3 regions of the Virgibacillus salexigens genome follow, and region 1 is predicted to be linked to each of the others. Evidence: riboswitches for the same ligand, from Rfam matches in the RefSeq annotation. Region 1 holds a riboswitch; each other region holds the start of a gene.
What was found. Region 1 has a riboswitch for S-adenosylmethionine ahead of BN990_RS06895 (methionine ABC transporter ATP-binding protein). Riboswitches for the same ligand answer to the same signal wherever they lie in the genome.
Positions count from the first base shown of each region.

Region 2: it holds a riboswitch for S-adenosylmethionine, as region 1 does, so the genes downstream of both, BN990_RS13115 (methionine biosynthesis PLP-dependent protein) here and BN990_RS06895 (methionine ABC transporter ATP-binding protein) in region 1, are expected to answer to the same signal.
Region 3: it holds a riboswitch for S-adenosylmethionine, as region 1 does, so the genes downstream of both, BN990_RS21830 (YezD family protein) here and BN990_RS06895 (methionine ABC transporter ATP-binding protein) in region 1, are expected to answer to the same signal.

Region 1 covers NZ_CCDP010000001.1:1,521,720-1,528,281, forward strand. The annotation lists gene BN990_RS06865 (acetyl-CoA C-acetyltransferase) at 1-1,147, shown strand, start outside; gene BN990_RS06870 (acyl-CoA dehydrogenase family protein) at 1,195-2,979, shown strand; gene BN990_RS06875 (arsenate reductase family protein) at 3,139-3,495, shown strand; gene gcvH (glycine cleavage system protein GcvH) at 3,575-3,958, shown strand; gene BN990_RS06885 (toprim domain-containing protein) at 4,146-4,502, shown strand; gene BN990_RS06890 (thioredoxin family protein) at 4,526-4,840, shown strand; SAM riboswitch class I at 4,911-5,020, shown strand; gene BN990_RS06895 (methionine ABC transporter ATP-binding protein) at 5,128-6,159, shown strand; gene BN990_RS06900 (methionine ABC transporter permease) at 6,149-6,562, shown strand, end outside.
Region 2 covers NZ_CCDP010000002.1:54,811-61,372, reverse strand. The annotation lists gene pabB (aminodeoxychorismate synthase component I) at 1-933, opposite strand, end outside; gene BN990_RS13120 (anthranilate synthase component II) at 969-1,589, opposite strand; gene BN990_RS13115 (methionine biosynthesis PLP-dependent protein) at 1,646-2,758, opposite strand; SAM riboswitch class I at 2,845-2,944, opposite strand; gene BN990_RS13110 (copper homeostasis protein CutC) at 3,098-3,808, shown strand; gene BN990_RS13105 (spore coat protein) at 4,009-4,536, opposite strand; gene BN990_RS13100 (C45 family autoproteolytic acyltransferase/hydolase) at 4,619-5,668, opposite strand; gene BN990_RS22940 (hypothetical protein) at 5,890-6,033, opposite strand; gene BN990_RS13095 (YeeE/YedE family protein) at 6,188-6,562, shown strand, end outside.
Region 3 covers NZ_CCDP010000001.1:1,299,485-1,306,046, forward strand. The annotation lists gene metE (5-methyltetrahydropteroyltriglutamate--homocysteine S-methyltransferase) at 1-1,040, opposite strand, end outside; gene BN990_RS05815 (bifunctional homocysteine S-methyltransferase/methylenetetrahydrofolate reductase) at 1,067-2,911, opposite strand; gene BN990_RS21830 (YezD family protein) at 3,088-3,258, opposite strand; SAM riboswitch class I at 3,354-3,472, opposite strand; gene BN990_RS05820 (glycoside hydrolase family 13 protein) at 3,569-5,347, opposite strand; gene BN990_RS05825 (sugar ABC transporter substrate-binding protein) at 5,599-6,562, shown strand, end outside.

The DNA of each region.
Region 1 (6,562 bases):
AAGAACCCCTGTAGGAAAAGCGAATAAAGGATCGTTAGCTCATTCACGGCCAGACGATTTAGCAGCATTAACAATTAAAGAGACGTTAAAGCGTGCAGGGGATTACGATGGAAATATAGACGATGTCATCATTGGATGTGCAATGCCAGAAGCAGAGCAGGGAATGAATATGGCCAGAAATATTGCTGGCCTTGCAGGGTTAAAACATGATGTGCCAGGTATAACCATTAATCGTTATTGTTCATCTGGATTACAAAGCATTGCTTATGCTGCCGAGCGGATTATGGTAGGAGCAAGTGATTCTATAATTGCTGGTGGAGCAGAATCAATGAGTTTAATTCCAATGGGAGGACACGTGATTAAACCAAATTCATCCCTTGTGCAAAATGCTCCTGGCTACTATATGGGAATGGGACATACAGCAGAAGAAGTTGCCAATCGATTCAACATATCTAGAGAAGATCAAGATGCGTTTGCTGTGCGCAGTCATGAGCGTGCAGCAAAATCCTTAGAGGAAGGGAAATTTAAAGACGAAATCGTGTCAGTAGAAGTAACCCATCGGTTTATTAATACAAATAATAAGCCAGAAGAAAAAACAGTGACATTTCAAATAGATGAAGGAGTAAGGCCAGGTACCACCATAGATGTTTTAGCAAAACTGCGACCAGCCTTCCATATAGAAGGAACGGTTACTGCAGGTAATTCTTCGCAAATGAGTGATGGTGCGGCTTCCGTTTTATTAATGGACCGTGAAAAAGCAGAAGGGGAAGGGTTAACACCGTTGGTTAAATTCCGTTCTTTTGCGGTGGCAGGTGTCGAACCAGAGATTATGGGGGTCGGCCCAATTGCTGCTATTCCAAAGGCTCTAAAGATTGCAGGTTTAGAACTATCTGATATTGGATTGTTTGAATTAAATGAAGCATTTGCCTCTCAATCAGTAAGAGTGATTCAAGCGTTAGATTTGGATGTTGAAAAAGTCAATGTCAACGGTGGTGCCATTGCTCTTGGTCATCCGCTCGGTATGACAGGGACAAAATTAACATTAAGTTTGATGTATGAGATGAAGCGGAGAAACGTACAATTTGGTGTCGTAACCATGTGTATCGGAGGTGGAATGGGAGCTGCTGGAGTATTTGAACTTGTTTAACTATGGAACTTTTCTCTTCAATAAATAACAAAAAGGGGTAGATGATATTGAGTGAAACAAAAGAAAAAGTTTTTAAAGGCGGCGGGTTTCTTGTAGAAGATTTAACGGCAGAAGATATTATTACGCCAGAGGATTTCACAGAAGAACATAAAATGATTGCTAAAACAACCGAGGAGTTTGTAAACGGAGAGGTACTTCCTAAAGTAGATAATTTAGAGAACCACGAATTTGAATATTCGGTAGATCTATTAAAAAAAGCTGGTGACTTAGGCTTACTGGGTGCAGATGTCCCTGAAGAATACGGCGGATTGGGTTTAGATAAAATTAGCTCTTCCTTGATCACCGAGAAATTTTCACGTGCTGGCGGTTTTTCTGTCACGCATGGTGCTCATGTTGGGATTGGGTCCTTACCGATAGTGTTTTTTGGTAACGAAGCGCAAAAGAAAAAATACCTTCCTAAATTAGCATCTGGGGAATTGCTTGCTGCTTATGCGTTGACAGAACCTAGTTCTGGATCAGATGCCTTAGGTGCAAAAACAACAGCAAAATTAAATGAAGCAGGCACCCATTATATTTTAAACGGAGAAAAACAATGGATCACCAACTCTGCATTTGCCGACGTGTTTATAGTGTATGCAAAAATTGACGGAGAGCATTTCTCAGCTTTTATTGTCGAAAGAGCATTTTCTGGTGTATCCACAAGCCCAGAAGAAAAGAAAATGGGAATTAAAAGTTCTTCTACACGAACCTTAATATTAGAAGATGTTGAAGTACCAATTGAAAATCTATTAGGAGAAAAAGGTCGAGGTCATGTTATTGCGTTTAATATTTTGAATGTTGGTCGTTATAAATTGGCAATTGGCGGTGTTGGTAGTTCGAAGCGAGGCTTAGAAATAGCTACAAAATATGTAAATGAGCGAAAGCAGTTTAATACACCTATCTCTAGCTTTGCTTTAACGAAAGAGAAATTGGCTACGATGGCATCGGAAATATATGCAAATGAAAGTGCTGTTTATCGTACAGTGGGACTTTTTGAGCAACGCATGGGTTCGTTAACACAAGAACAATTAAATGATGGAAGAGAAGTTGCTCGTGCCATTGCAGAATACCAAATTGAATGCTCCATGAACAAATATACTTGTACAGAGCTGTTGGATTATGTTGCGGATGAAGCAGTCCAATTACACGGTGGATACGGTTTTATGCAAGAATATGAAGTAGAACGTATGTATCGTGATTCTCGAATTAATCGTATTTTTGAAGGTACAAATGAAATTAATCGATTGCTTGTGCCAGGTACCTTATTGAAGAAGGCAATGAAGGGAGAACTTCCTTTACTTCAGAAAGCACAAGGGCTCCAAGAAGAATTAATGATGTTAATGCCAGAAGAAGTTGGAACGGAAACATTGGAACAGGAAAAACATTTACTCAAAAATGCCAAGAAAATCATTCTATTAGCAGCTGGACTTGCGGCTCAAAAATATATGCAAAAAATTGAGCAAGAACAAGAAATCTTAGTAAATCTTGCAGACATGGTGGCTGAGGTTTATAATATGGAATCTGCAATTCTTCGTACCGAAAAAGCGATTAATCATACGGGTGAAGAAAAGAATAAACAAAAGCTGCTATACACACAAGTATACGTACAAGAGGCATTTAACCGAATAGAAGCAGATGCAAAAGAAACATTAATTGCTGTTGAAGAGGGAGACACCTTACGAATGATGCTTTCTTCTTTACGTAAATTAACAAGACATACACCAACAAATGTAATAACGAAAAAACGTGAAATTGCCGGTGCTATTATTGAGGCTGAAAAATACGTCCTTTAATTTATCGAGCTGTTCATCCCTTGCCATAGTGCAAGGGATATTTTATTTGTGATTTATGTGACATACGAAAAAGAATACGGATAGCTGCTCTCTTTTGCTCGATCTTTTCACAGCTCGTTTGCTATAATAATGCTCAATATAGGATGAGGAGGTTTATATATGGAAGTAATATTTTACTGGTACCCAAATTGCGGGACATGCAAAAAAGCAAAAAAATGGTTCGAAGATAATCAGGTTACATATCAACCGATACATATCGTTGAAGAGACACCTAGTAAAGAACAATTGCTTGATCTAATTCAAAAAAGTGGGCTTCCAGCCAAGAAATTTGTTAACACGAGCGGCAAAAAATATCGTGAGCAACATATCAAGGATAAAATTAAAGAAGCAACAAATGAACAAATAGCAGAAATTCTTGCATCGGATGGGATGTTAATAAAACGTCCAATTGTTACAGATGGCTCTAAAGTAACGGTTGGTTTTAAAGAAGAATTGTTTCAAGATCACTGGCTATAAAAATTTAAAAAGAAATGCTGGATAAATGTCATGGAAACTTGTATAGTGAAAGTGGAATGATATATTGGAGGGGATTGTTTTGAGCTTACCAAAGGAATTATTTTACACAAAAGAACATGAATGGGTAAAAAAAGAGGATGGCAATGTACGTATTGGTATTACGGATTTTGCCCAAGATGAACTAGGAGATATTGTTTTTGTTGAACTCCCTGAACCAGGTGATGAATTAGAGATCAATGAACCCTTTGGAAGTGTAGAGTCTGTTAAAACCGTTTCAGAATTATATGCTCCCATTAGTGGCAAGGTTGTCGAAGTGAATGAAGAATTGGAGGACAACCCGGAATATGTAAATGAGTCACCTTACGAAAAAGCTTGGATGGTAGTAGTAGAACCAAGCCAAAAATCAGAGTTAGACGAATTATTATCTGCTGATGGTTATGGAGAAATAATAAGCGAGGATTAATTAAATTTAGTTACAGTAATGGCTGATATGCAATTCAATTGCAATCAGCCTTGTTTTTACAATGAAGAAAATGATTCTATTCAGAGCAGAACTTGTACATTTATTATGAAAACAATCACTAAATAACAGTTTTTCATCATATAATATATGAAAACCTGTCGCTTGATTTTCTGAGGAGTGCTATGTGATGATAACGGATGAATTAGAAAAAATAATCATTGTAGAAGGATTGACAGATAAGAAACAGATTAAAAAGGTGATTTCTGAAGACCTAACCATCATTTGTACAAATGGAACTTTAGGTGTAGAACGTTTTGATCAACTTTTAGAAGATTATGCACTTGATTATAAAGACGTTTATATCCTAGTGGATGAAGATGAATCTGGAATAAAGTTACGCAAACAATTGGCTAGAGAATTACCACATGCTAACCATATTTATATTAGTAGTGAATACCGAGAAGTAGCTACAACACCTGAAAATATACTTGCTCAAACATTAGTGAGCAAACGGATCGCTGTTAATCCGATCTTTTTGATTTAAATTTCATATAGTAAGGTGATATTTTGCAATTAATTACGAATGATCAGCTGAAACAGGATAACTATCTGCTTTATATTTTTACCCCTTTTTGTGGAACATGTAATCTTGCAAGGACGATGCTTTCAAAAATAGAGTCGGTGCATCAAGAAGACATTTTTTATGAAATGAATGCATCCCTCCATCCAGAGTTTATGCAAGAACATCAAATTGAGAGTGTGCCTTGTTTATGTATAAAAAGAGATGGTGAAATTATAGAAAAGGTTTATGCTTTCAAAGATATTCCGAACATCTATAACTTTTTACTAACTTACAAACCTGAAATGTTTGCAAACAAATAAGTGAAAAGTCATTGACATGGGTATAACGGCATGCTAACATTTAGTTTATCGAAAATAAATAGATTCTTTACTCTTATCTTGAGCGGTGGAGGGACTGGCCCTATGAAACCGCGGCAACCTTCGACGAAGTTTATTCGAAAGGTGCTAATTCCTGCGAAGCATAGCTTTGACAGATGAGAGGACGAAATGACGAATTTCAAACGTCTTTCTGTTCTCTTACAGAAAGGCGTTTTTATTTATTTTATAGGGTACAATAATAGATAGTTTGAAATGAAGGAGGAAGACATGTGATATCGATAGAGGGTTTGAGTAAGATTTTTACATCAAACAAGACAGACACAACAGCCGTCGATAATTTGACCCTTTCGATTGATCAAGGAGATATCTTTGGTGTTATCGGTTATAGCGGTGCTGGTAAAAGTACTTTCGTTCGATTACTCAATCGCTTAGAGGAACCAACGAATGGACGAGTAGTTATTAACGATCAAGTCGTGACAGCATTGAATAAAAAGGATCTTAGAATAGCTAGACAAGATATTGGTATGATTTTTCAGCATTTTAATCTGTTATGGTCACGTACGGTGGAAGAGAATATTGCATTTCCATTAGAAATAGCAGGTGTATCGAAAGAAGAACGTTTAGAGCGTGTACATTCATTAATTGATTTAGTTGGGCTTTCAGGAAAAGAACAGTCCTATCCTTCACAATTAAGCGGCGGCCAAAAACAACGTGTTGGAATTGCGCGTGCATTAGCTAATAAACCATCTGTTCTATTATGTGATGAAGCAACTTCGGCTTTAGATCCAGAAACAACAAATGCGATTTTGGATTTATTAGTGGATATTAACCGACAATTAGGTCTAACGATCATTTTAATTACCCATGAGATGCATGTCATTCGCAAAATATGCAATCAAGTGGCAGTGATGGAAAATGGGAAAGTGGTTGAACAAGGAAATGTCTTAGATGTATTCTTGCATCCACAGCAGTCGGTTACCAAAAAATTTGTGAAGCAGGTAATGGGATCTGACGAGGAAGATAATGATATTAACCAATTAATTAAAAACAACGAGCAAGGGAAAATTATTAGGCTTCATTTTGTTGGGGAAACAACCAACGATGCTTTGATCAGCCAAATTATTAAAACATATCAGGTAGATGTGAGTATATTGCAGGGGAAAATCACACAAACTCAGGCAGGGGCTTATGGCACATTGTTCATCCAAATGGGTGGTAATCAGGATGATGTCACCCAAGCGATTACGTTTATTCGTGAACAAACCTCGGTAGAATTGGAGGTTGTCCGTGATGCTGACTGAATTATTTCCAAATCTTAAATTAGAAGACTTAACGACGGCAACATATGAAACATTTTATATGACAATTATTGCTTTAATTGGAACTTTCGTATTTGGAATATTATTAGGTTTATTATTATTCCTTACTAGAAATGGCGGTATGTGGCAAAATAAAGTACTGAACGTTACAACAGCATCGTTTGTTAATATCTTTCGCGCGATTCCATTTATCATATTAATTTTATTGTTATTTCCATTTACAGAGTTTTTAATGGGTACCATACGTGGGCCAAAGGCTGCTTTGCCGGCATTAATTATTGGTTCTGCGCCATTCTATGCAAGGCTAGTGGAAATTGCTTTACGTGAAGTTGATAAAGGGGTTGTAGAAGCTGCCAAAGCAATGGGAGCCAAAACAAGTACTATC
Region 2 (6,562 bases), on a different contig from region 1:
TGAAGAGGATTCTACGTCATGAATTATTTTAGTTGTATTAATCTTTGGAGCTCCGGTAATGGATCCACATGGAAATAACGCTTGGAAAATAGGAACAATATCAATATCATCTTCTACCATAGCAGTAACAGTTGAGGTCATTTGCAGAACAGTTGGGTACCGTTCAATGGTAAATAACTGTGGTACCTGTACACTTCCAGGTTTAGCAATGGCACCTAGATCATTACGCAGTAAGTCTACGATCATTACATTTTCTGCACGATTTTTCTCAGAATGATGAAGCCAATTTGCTAGTTCAGCATCTTCTTTCTGCGATCTCCCTCTTCTGATCGTTCCCTTCATTGGTTTTGTTGTGATTTTTCCATCCTTTAAATGAAAGAATAGTTCTGGTGAAGAAGATAAAATGGAATGCGAACCAATGTTTAAATATGCGGAGTAATTGGCAGATTGTGCTTGTTTCAACTGCTGATAGTAGCCAAGTGAATCACCATAGAAGTTACTCTTTAAGCGGATGGTATAGTTTACTTGATATGTTCCCCCATCTTCAATATGGTTTTTAATTTTGGTTATGTTAGTTTGGTATTCCTCAACGGATGTAGTCGGTTGCCATTCGTCGATAAAGTAATTTCCTGTCTCTATTACAGGTTGCTCTACAGGTTTATTAAATATTCCAAACCATAACAATGGCATGTTATACGTTTGATGCACATGAAATGCTGATTCAAATGCAGGTGCTGCTTCATAGGAAAGATAACCAGCTGCATAATATCCAGCGTCTACATATGCTTGGACAGATTGTAAAGCAGACATAACCTCTGTATCTGTAGAAGTTTCAATAATGGCTATTGGGTCTTTGAATAGTAAAGGATGTTTCTTACTGGAATCGGTTAAAAAATCAAATAATAGGAACGGTTGGGTTTTATTTGGTTGCATGTAGTATCTTCCTTTTTATACAATCTATGTTTATATCAGGGTTGCAAGGTATTAGCAACAATTTTTTCTGACAGATATGTGGATGTTTGCGAATGCGTTACGAAAAAATTTTGCAATAATAATAAGCCTTGATCAGACAGAATAGATTCTGGATGAGCTTGTATGCCTTCAATCGAATATTGTTTATGCCGAATAGCCATGATTTCACCATCCATTGTTGTAGCACTGATATCAAAACAATTAGGGAGGGAGATATCATTGACAATTAATGAATGGTATCTAGTAACCCGAAGCGGATTATTTAAATTTGTAAATATCCCTTGATTATCATGATAAAGCTCTGATACCTTTCCGTGCATCGGTTGCTGCGCTTTTTGAATCGCTGCTCCAAAAGCTTGCGCAATAATTTGATGACCTAAGCAAATCCCGATAATCGGGATCTCTTGATGTAAAAAATGTACAAGGTCTAAACAAATCCCTGCATTATCTGGTGTTCCTGGTCCAGGTGAAAGGAGAATTGCTGAAGGCTGTAATTGTCTAATCTCTTCTATTGTAATGGCATCATTTCGTATAACTTTTACTTGATGATCAAGTTGTTTTACATATTGAACAAGGTTAAATGTAAATGAGTCATAATTATCGATGACGAGAATCATAGTTGTTCCTACTCTCTTATTTACTACTTTAAAGGTATTATAGCAGATTTAGCTAATTACGCATAAGCTTGTACAGCATAAAGTGCTTGCTGCAAATCTTCAATAAGTTCGTCTGCTTGTTCAATACCAACAGAAAAACGCAATAGGCGATCGTCAACACCTCGTTTTATCCGTTCTTCTTTTGGAATATCTGCATGGGTTTGGGTCGCAGGGTATGTAATAAAGCTTTCTACTCCTCCTAAACTTTCCGCGAATATAATTAATTGAAGCTGTTGCAAGAAGTGATCAACCCACGCACTATTGTGAAGCCGGAAGGATAACATACCACCTTTTCCAGGGTATAAGACATCATTAATCATTGGATGTTCTTCTAAAAAGGAAACCATTGCTTTGGCATTTGATTCCTGTTTTTCAATACGTAAAGCTAATGTTTTTAACCCCCTTATCAGTAACCAAGAATCGAAAGGGGATAGTACTGCCCCTGAGGCATTATGGAAATTAGCGAGTTTTTCACATAGGTCTTTCCCTTTTGCAATCACTAAACCAGCTAACACATCGTTATGCCCTCCAATATACTTGGTTGCACTATGAATAACAATATCCGCTCCTAGTTCAAGAGGACGTTGTAATAATGGCGTATAAAAAGTATTATCAACAATGAATAATAAGTTGAATTGTTGTGCAACTTTTGCAATATGCGCGATGTCCATTTCTTGCATTAGAGGGTTAGTGGGTGTTTCGATAAAAATTGCTTTCGTCTTTTGTGAAATCCGTTGTTTAGTTTCCGTATCATCTTTTAAATTTGTATACGTTGTTTTAATATCGTAAGCTTCTGCATAATGCTGTAACAACCGATAAGTTCCGCCGTAAACATCATCCAATACTAGTAATTCATCACCAGCACGAAACAATGAAAATACTAATTGAATTGCAGCCATACCAGAACTACAGGCGTAACCATGATCACCTGATTCTAAGTTTGCTATGCCTTCTTCCAGTAAGGATCGAGTAGGGTTTTTGGTTCTTGTATAATCATAACCTGTTGATTGACCTAGACCTTGATGCTGGAATGCTGTAGATAGGTAAAGCGGAGGATTTACTGCTCCTGTTTTTTCGTCGCTTTTGTTCCCCAATTGTACTAACTCCGTTTCTATACTTCTTTTTTTCATGTATAATCATCCCTTCATTTCAACAAATAAAAACCCTCTTCTCACGGATTAAGAAGAGGGTTTTTGCAGTACAATAGATTTAACTCTTCTTATCTTTATGCTATGCTGCATCTGGAATTGGCACAGTACTAAAAGTCTGCTGCCGAGGCTTCAAAGGGCCAGTCCCTCCACCTCTCTGGATAAGAATACAGTATATAATTGTTGAAAATAGATTACATGGGTTTAATGCAATTGTCAAGGTTGCTTGTAGCATTTATTAGGAATAAGAATCATGATAAGATAACAGAGGAAAAGGGATTGCTATTTTTCAAATATACTTAGAAAAGGTTGGAGAGATTGATGTTAGAAGTGATTGTTCAAAACGGTGAGGAAGCAATACATGCTGAAAATTTTGGTGCTAATCGATTAGAACTCGTAACAGCTATAAGTGAAGGTGGTTTGACACCCAGTTATGGTACAATCAAACACGTACTAAAGAACGTATCTATTCCAGTTCAAATTATGATCCGCCCGCATAGCTATCATTTTAATTATACCTCTTCTGATTTAGAGATTATCATCGAAGATATAAGACAGCTTGCTAAACTAGGGGGATTAAGAATCGTGTTTGGGGCTGTAACAGCTGATTATAAAATCAATACTGCAATTCTAGATCAAATAATACAAGCAGCACCGAATATAGATATTACCTTTCATCGTGCATTTGATGAAGTCGAAGATCAAGTGAACGCCTATTACACATTAACCCAATATAAACAACATGTAAAAAGAATTTTAACATCTGGTGGAAAGGAAAATTGCCAAGCCGGTCAAAATAATTTGGAATCATTAGTTAACCTTGCAAACCAATTACAAGGTCCTGAAATCATGCCAGGGGGAGGCTTGACACCTTCTAATCTGGAACCTATTCATAAGCAAGTACAAGCAGGTCAATATCATTTTGGCAGGTCTTTAAGAATAAAGGGAGATTTCAAGCATTCATTTGATCCGTTAAACTTTAAAAAAGTTGTTAATGTATTAAATAGTTCATATAAACAAGAGAGGAACTAAAATTAATTATTAAAGCGGAATAAACATTCTATTCTATATATCGGAAATAGGCCATGTACTTCGTGGAACATCTGCTGCTAAGGTGAAGGATCCTCGGGTTCTTGGTGTTCATAGGAGTCATGCCTATTTTATTTGCTTTGATTTTACGAACAAGGTACAGTCGATTTTTTAGCTAGATGCTTTTTCTCTCCCGTTTACTTCTAAAATAATTGTAGGAAGTAGTTATAGGATTTGAGCTGTTCTTCAAACGAAGCTACTGGGAAGAACGACCACCCCATCTGTATCATGTATTCTTCATAGTTATCCTGAATGGTAAGTTGCTGTAGCGCCATCTGGACATGTATATGTCGTACATTATCATTTTTCATCATTAATGCAGACAAATAATTTGTATTTGACATGTTTTTAGCAGAAGTATGTGATTCCATAGCGATCCATTGATTCGTTTCATTCAAAGCTGTGGGCGACATAGCATGTAATTTTTGAGAAATAACATCGGCTTCACTTGGTAAAGGGGGCAGTTCCACTAGTTGCGTTTGGTAAGGGTTAATTAAAGCTAACATAACTAGCACATGATTGTATAACACAGAGGATTGCATTACAAGTATATCTTTTAATATTTGATCTGTTGCCAAGTTATTATAGTCTTGTAACTTATGTAACGCACCTTTATGAGCAGTCAAGTGTTCAGTCATTAATCCAAGGTCGATTACGGGTAACTGATTCATATAGAATCACCTCTCCTTATTAGATAGGTATCTTTATACATTATGTTGTTTAGAACAATATATTCGACCTTGATAGGAGGATTTATAAGTAATCCATATTGACAAATGCGTGTGTAGTTTCTAATTGACCTTTCAATTGCTTCGCATGTATATCAGCTCCTTGCACCCAATTTTCTAAATTAAAAATGAGTGGTTTGCGATCTCCACCTAAAGCAAACCATGCTTTTCTTACCTCTGGAAAGTACATAGCGGTATGCAATGTTCCCGCCCAAGCACCATACTTTTTGGAAAAAACTCCTTTATCGGTATCGTTTAACATTCGGAAAGCATGATAAGGTTTTATTGCATCAGCTTGAAGCGTTTGTATTGCTTGATACCTTTGGAAAGAATCATCCATACGATATCGGTTTTCATCCGTTAGTTGTTCAAAATGGTTGGTACATATATTGGATTTTTGCAGAGCGATTGACCGAGGTGATGCTTCAATAATAATTGATTGCCTGTTGCGGTCAATGACACAATAACTAAATGAATGGCGATGGGGAATTTCTTTTAGTAATGAGATCGCATCTCCGATCGTTGCGCAATTTTCTAATACGATTCTACCAATCATATTACATAGGAAACCATCTTGTGATTTTTTACGGTTTATAAAGTTATACCCCATTGCAAGTCCTTTCTCATTCATTCCATCTGTTCTTCCTGTAATTTGCATTGTCGGCCCAATTGTAGCAAAGCCATGATCTGTAGGCTGGTAGATAGCGTATCGTCCTTCATAAGAAGAAGGGTCGTTATCATAATTTCGAACCAGATAATGAGAACCCGTGTATATGGAGCAGCCACTCCTGCCGTATTCTAAATAATAGCCTCCAAAATCTTGGATCGCATCTTCCATTTTCATTGATAAAGCATCTGCTAGACCTTTTAATTCCTCCCAAATACCAGGGGCGAAATGATGTAACATTTGTTTAACCGTATTTATATCAACAATAAAATGCCGAAATTTTTGGGATTCCCATTGGATTTTACGATTGTGCAAAATGGGAGATTGCTTAAGCAATTTCCCTTGGTAAACACCGTAATCATAGTGTGATCCGCGAAATTGAATAACATCACTATATACTTGTTTCATTACAGTCTCCTTTAAAAAGATAGTATGGTTAATTGAATGAAACACCTTGAGTTTACTTTATTATAAAGAATAAGGATATGAATATGCTTATTGAATGACAAAAGGTGAGCTTTGCTTATCATGCAGTTGCTTGTTTGTCAATAGAATACAAAAAAGTTGCCGAGCCTATTAAACTGTACTCGACAACTTGTTCAACTTACATAGAAAACAGGTGATAAATATTAATCTTTATGCTTTTGTTCATTCGTCTTATTATTAAATTCATTCTCACTTGCAAATTCAACATCACCACGTTGTTTATTATGCTTATTTCGATTATTTTGTTTACCTTTATCTTTGTTTCGATTCTTATTTTCCTCAGACATACCAAAACCTCCTAAAGTTAAGAATAGGTATAGCATGTCCGAATAAAAAAAAGCTATGCAAATACGGCTTGAATTCTTTTGTTGACACAAAACGTAACACCAGTTATGATAGAAAAATAAATCTGACTAATTTTATCAGAAAAGGATGTTTTGGATGACAACAAAGGTTCAACCGATCAATGAAGTAAAAGATCCAATCCCTAAAGACAATACGGGGTTAAATAAATCACAGACGCCATTAATTATTGGCGGATTAGTTGTAGCAGCACTTCTGTTAATCTATTTACTAGCTACACAGCAAGTTGCTCAACCTTTGCTCTTAGTAATTGGGCTCTTGCTTGGATATACACTGTTCCATGCGCGTTTTGGTTTTACTTCTGCTTTTAGGAGATTTATGTCGGTAGGAAATGGGCAAGCACTTCGTTCCCATATGCTTATGTTGGCAGTAGCGGTAACATTATTTGCGCCTATATTAGCGTTTGGATATTCCTTCTTCGGAGGAGAAGTAGCTGGATACGTATCACCAGTT
Region 3 (6,562 bases), 220 kb from region 1:
AATCCGGCTTTAATATCGTTATTTAGTTTCTCCTCTAACTTCTTCGTTACTGGTACGTGCAAGAGGGAGGAGGATGGCTGTAATATAATTTGGTCTGTACTCACATAAGGTCGAATAGACTCAAGGAATGAAAGTCTCTCCTCAAGATCAGCTTTCCATACATTTCGTCCATTAATAATTCCAGCAGCAAGCACTTTATTACTTGGAAATCCATATTGCTCAATTAGCTCCAATGTATTACCATGAACAAAATCAAGTCCAATAGCATGAACAGGGAAGTTACTAATTGCTTGATAATGAATTACTTGTTCAAAATAGGTTTGTAAAATGATCTTTAAATTTGGAGCGGCTTCGGCAAATTGCTGATAGACTTGTTCAGCCTTTAAAAGAATGGATTGGTCTAGCTGGGTACCGAAGATAGGCTCGTCAATTTGTATCCAAGAAGCTCCCGCTGCCTGAAGTTCCTCTAAGATTTGTACGTATAATGGAACGAATGTATCGATTAATTCCAAAAGGTTTTCCTTTCGATAGCCTTTTGCAAGATGTAAGTACGTAATTGGTCCCAAAAGGACAGGTTTCCCATCGATACCTAATTTTTCTTTTGCTTCCTGATAAAAAGTAAGGGGGCGGTTCTCCGTTAACGTAGGCTTCGAGTTATCTAATTCAGGAACAATATAATGGTAATTGGTATTAAACCATTTAGTGATTTCAGATGCAACGGCATCTTTTGTGCCTCGAGCAATTGCAAAATACGTTTCTAGGTCAACCTTTCCTCCTTGGTAATTAAAGCGATCTGGGACAATACCAAACATTACCGATGTGTCAAGAACATGATCATAGAAAGAAAAATCCCCTACAGGAATAAGATCTACACCAATGTCCTGTTGCTTTTTTAAGCTCTGAAGTCTAATTTGATCTGTTTCTGAGATTAATTGTGCTTCAGTAATTTCACCTTTCCAAAACTTCTCTAACGCTCGTTTCCATTCTCTCTTTTCCCCGATTCTCGGATAACCAAGATTTGAACTAATAGCAGTCATTATCAATTCCTCCAATACTATTTTTTTAATTATGTCATTTTCGATGTGGAAAGAAGTTGTACACGCGCTTGCATATACGTAACCAATTCAATACTTATGTCATAACGCATAAATGGCGTTACAATGTAAATTCCTTGAAAGTGTTCCAATGCCGTATCAAGCAGTTCTTTTGCAATTTGAATTCCTTGATCAATAGAACGTTGTTTATCATCAGCTACTGCTTTCATCCTTTCTCTAATCACATCTGGCATTTTAATTCCCGGCACTTCATTATGCAGGAACTCAGCATTTCTCGAAGATGTAAGCGGCATAATCCCAATGAATATCGGTTTATCAATATGTTTGGTTTTGTTAGCCAACGCAACAATCGTCTCTTTGCTATAAACAGGTTGTGTTAAAAAATAATCCGCTCCACGTTCCATTTTTCGTTCCATTCGTTTTACCGCTTTATCTATGTGGGCTACATTCGGATTAAATGCAGCACCAACTTGAAAGTTTGTTGGTTTCTTTAGGGATTTTCCAGACAACGATATCCCTTGGTTAAATTGTTTGATTAATTTTATTAAATCGAATGACGTAACATCAAAAACGGAAGTTGCTCCAGGAAAATCCCCGATTTTAGTAGGGTCCCCAGTAATAGCAAGTATTTCATGGATTCCTAAGGTATGTAATCCCATAAGATGCGATTGCAGTCCAATGAGATTGCGATCTCGGCAGGTTAAGTGCACTAGCGGCCTTACCCCAATTTCTTGTTGGATTTTTGCTGCTACAGCAATATTACTAATTCGTGGTGTAGCTAGCGAATTATCCGCTAATGTGATCGCATCTACCCCTACATCGTTCAAGGCGTTAATCCCATTTAAGTACTCGGATGTATCTAAATGTTTTGGTGCATCGAATTCAACAATTACAGCATGTCGTTGTTGAACAATATCAATTAGACCTGACTCTGATTGTTCTTTCTGTTCGCTGACCTTAATGGGGCGTGGCTTAACTGGTACAATCTTTTCCTTAATTGGCTTTGTATGTTTGATGGCATCAGCTGCTGCTTTTATATGGGCTGGGGTAGTTCCACAACACCCACCTAGTAAGCGAATGCCTTCGTTGCGAAAATCGGTCGCACAGTTTTTGAAATAGTTCGGTTCATCTTCGTAGATTAATTTGCCGTCACGATAAGCTGGTAAACTAGCGTTTGGATAAGCTGCTAAAAATGCTTTATCTAGTAATGGGACATCTTTCAGTGATTCAAGCATATGAAATGGGCCAAGTCGACAGTTAATCCCCACGATATCCGCGCCAGTATTCTCTAATCGCTTTAGTGCATCGGGTAGAAGTATCCCATTTTGTAAGATACCAGGTTCGTGCATTGATACATTTGCAATAATTGGAAGATTTGTTTCGTCTCTTGCAATCTCTAAAACAGTAATTAATTCTTCAAGATCATAATAGGTCTCTAAGATAAGTCCATCTACACCTTCTAATAATTGGCAGTACAACTGTTCTCGAAAACTTCTTTTGATTTCATCTGTTTTGGCTTGCAGCGTTTGTGTGCCGTGAATACCACCGATAGTGCCAAGAACAAAAGTTTCTTCATTTGCAGCTTGTTTCGCAATTTTTATGGCTTCGGTATTTATCTTTTTTACTTGATCTTCAAGACCATATCTTGCGAGCTTCATATAGTTTGCCCCATATGTATTAGTTTGAATAAGATCAGCACCTGCATGAATGTAAGATTCATGAATATGTGCAATTTGTTCTTGATGAGAAAGATTTAATGCTTCAAAACAATGATCGACCCCATAGGAATAAAGTAAAGTTCCCATTGCACCATCGCCGATTAAGATTCGTTTATCTAATTCGGCTAACAAGTCCATGTTACGTCTCCTTTCCATATGAAAGTTAAAAAAAGGCATCCAAATTAATAAAGGAAATACAAATACCTTAATTTCAATGGATGCCTTTAGTCGTCTAATTAGCATGTTAATCGTTTATTCGGTTTCCCTTGTAAATAATCTTTAACTGTGCTTTTGGTGTTCCAATAAGCACGTCGTTACCCGTTTACATGTTTTTTTCGTTTTGATTGTAACGGGTACCGTTTCTTTTCCGTTGTGTCAATCTGCGTAATTTCTCCTTCATGTATCGTAATTGCTAATGATCCGAATTCAATCTTCTCTAGAGCTTCAGTAATGTCATTGATTTTCTTGTCGTCGATTCGAGCCATCCCATTCCTCCTTTAATTTGTTAACATTACCTATCAAGTAAAAAAGTAAAAACCTCTTTCGATTGAAAGAGGTTTGATTATTGTTTACTAAACAATTCCCATCTTTCAAACAAGTTTCGTTTGCTGGATTTAGCACCTTTACTCGGAATAACAAATAGAGTATGGTTGCCGCAGGATCAATGGACCAGTTTCCTCCCCTGACTCTTGATAGGTTAATATGAAATTTTGATTGTACTCATTATCTTAGAAACGAATGTGGCTGTCAAGATAATTTTCGAAATTCCCAAAAAAGTATTTTTTTAATTTAAGTTTATACAATTTCAAAAATACGGAAATGAAGAGGGGGTACCGTAATTGAAGTTGGTAATTCATCAATTCTATATTTCCTTGCTTGCTGGTTTTGAATATGCCATTCAGTTAGATATTTACAACTGCTTATACGTAGGATATCTCTAGTTATGTTTGCCTCTTTTTCACCCGCATTAAGAAAGAAGACGAGCCGATGATGTCCGTCGTTTTTCTCATATACAATGGTGTTGCTTGCATCATTCGATTGGAGAAATTGAATGTCACTATGGTTACCAAAAAGTGGATTTGTCTTGCGTAAATGAATAAGAGACTGGACAAATCGATACAGTTCTTGTTTTTGCTGGTTAGGGTTCCACTGCATACATGCACGACACCCTGGATCTGTATCACCAGCCATTCCTATTTCATCACCATAATAAATACAAGGTGTTCCAACAAAGGATAATTGAAAAAGGTACAATAGCTTTACACGGGCTTCATTGTCATTTGCTAAAGTTAAGATGCGTGGGGTATCATGACTATCCAATAGATTAAAAGCGACTTCATTCACATTTTGTGGATACATATGTAAAACACTAGTGATGGTCTCGGTGAATGTAGCAGCATTCATGTTTTGTTTAGCAAAAAAGTCAATCGCTCCATTAGTAAATGGGTAATTCATAACGGCATCAAACTGGTCACCGTGTAGCCATGGCATAGAGTCATGCCAGATTTCACCTAGAATATAAACATCTGATTTCACTTCTTTGACGGCTTGTCGAAACATTCTCCAGAAATGGTGATCCACTTCATTTGCAACATCTAATCGCCAGCCATCGATATCAAATGTTTCTACCCAATATGTTGCGACCTTTAATAAATAGTCTCTGACTTCCTTATTCTTCGTATTTAATTTAGGCATTGTAGGCACAAATGCAAATGTATCGTAATTCGGACGTGGTTTGGTTACTATAGGGAAATTCCAAATATGAAACCAATCTTTATAGATAGACACTTCTTGATTTTTCAACACATCTTGAAAAGGTGGGAAATAATATCCACTATGATTAAAGACAGCATCTAGCATTACTTTGATTCCTCGTTGATGGCATTCTTGGACAAATAGACGAAATGTAGCTTTATCTCCAAATTGTGGATCAATTTCCATGTAATCGATCGTATCGTATTTATGATTGGAATATGCCTTGAAGATAGGGGTTAGGTATATCCCATTGATTCCTAAATCGACAAGGTAATCGAGGTGTTGAATAATTCCTTCCAAGTCTCCCCCAAAGAAATTAGTAGGTGTTGGATCTGCAGAGCCCCATGGCAAACTGCCTTTTGGATTTAACTGTTCATTACCATTAGCAAATCGTTCAGGAAATAGTTGGTACCATACCGTATCTTTCACCCAATCTGGTGCATTAAATACATCAATGGAGCTTAAGTAAGGAAAACAAAAATAATTAGCAATATCCGAGGGGAAACTTGCAAATATTCCACCTTCACTATAAATACAAGATTCGTGTTCATTCGAGCAAATAAACGCATAGCGCATTCTACGATAATTCGGTTTCACAGCAATAAACCAATAGTCATGTAAGCTTGTTGTACCGGTTTTTTTCATGTGTTTTGACACGCTCTGCCACTGATTATCTATCCAATCATAAGGATCACCAAATACAAGTTCCACCATTTCTAGATCATTTTTTTTGGTCCGTAGTACTAAATGAAGGGTCTCATTATCATAGGCATACGCAAAATTATCTTTTGGACGATGATAGATTGCTTCTTTATTCATTTTTTACCTCCCTCTGTACAATCGTTTGCGCTAAATACTAATTAATTTTTAAATACATTACCAATGTTTATAATTATCATAGCATTAATGCTATGATAATGTAAGCGTTTTATTAGTTATTAATTAAATAATTAGAAGTTTCTAAAATGGAGTTGTAATTTTTAGGGAAATATGTATAATTAAGTTATAATGATTGCGCAAACGTTTTCATTATTTATGCAGTTCTCTATTAAATCATGGGAGGGGTACAAGTGAAAAAGAGCTTGATTTATTCATTAACAATGGTATTGGTAGCTGTGATTTTAATTGCATGTGGTCCAGATAATACCGAACCAAAAGAAAATTCTACCAATGAAGGGAAAGCAGCAGGGGATGAAATGCCGGAGAAGCCAGATTCTCTTAAACTTTGGGTAAATGCCGAGGAAAAACAGCAAGAAGCAGTTCAACAAATTACAAATAAATACACAGAGGAAACCGGGATTAAGGTAGATATGGTTCCTGTGGATATGCTGGAACAAGTGGAAAAGCTTGATGTGGAAGGACCTGCAGGGAATGGTCCAGACATTATTTTTCAACCACATGATCGAATTGGTGATCTAGTACTTAGAGGATTAGTAGATCCAGTTAACTTTGGAAATAAAGAAAGCGGTTACACTGATACCGCACTGCAAGCAGTTCAATTTGAAGATGAATATTGGGGATATCCTGCCGTCATTGAAACGTATGCGATGTATTATAATAAATCGTTAGTAGAAAAAACTCCGGAAACGATACAAGATGTTATGTCAATTGCAGAGAGAGATACAGATACAAGCAAAGACCAATTTGGATTTTTAATGGAAGCAGCTAATTTTTATTTTGTTTATCCTTTCTTTTCTGGGAATGGAGCATATGTGTTTGCAAATGAAGATGGAAACTATGATATTTCAGATATTGGATTAGCTAATGAAGGTTCTGTAGAGGGTGGTCAACTTGTTCAGAAATGGTTCGATAACAACTATATTCCTCAAGATTTAACTCCAGATATTATGAATGGATTATTTCAAGAAGGAAAAGTGTCAACGGTTATCAATGGGCCTTGGATGGTAAGAGAATACTCGGAGGCGCTAGGCAACGACCTCGGTGCAGTTCCATTACCTATTTTGGACAATGGAGAAAACCCGAAATCATTTGTAGGAGTTAAATCATATATGTTGTCGTATTACTCAGACAACA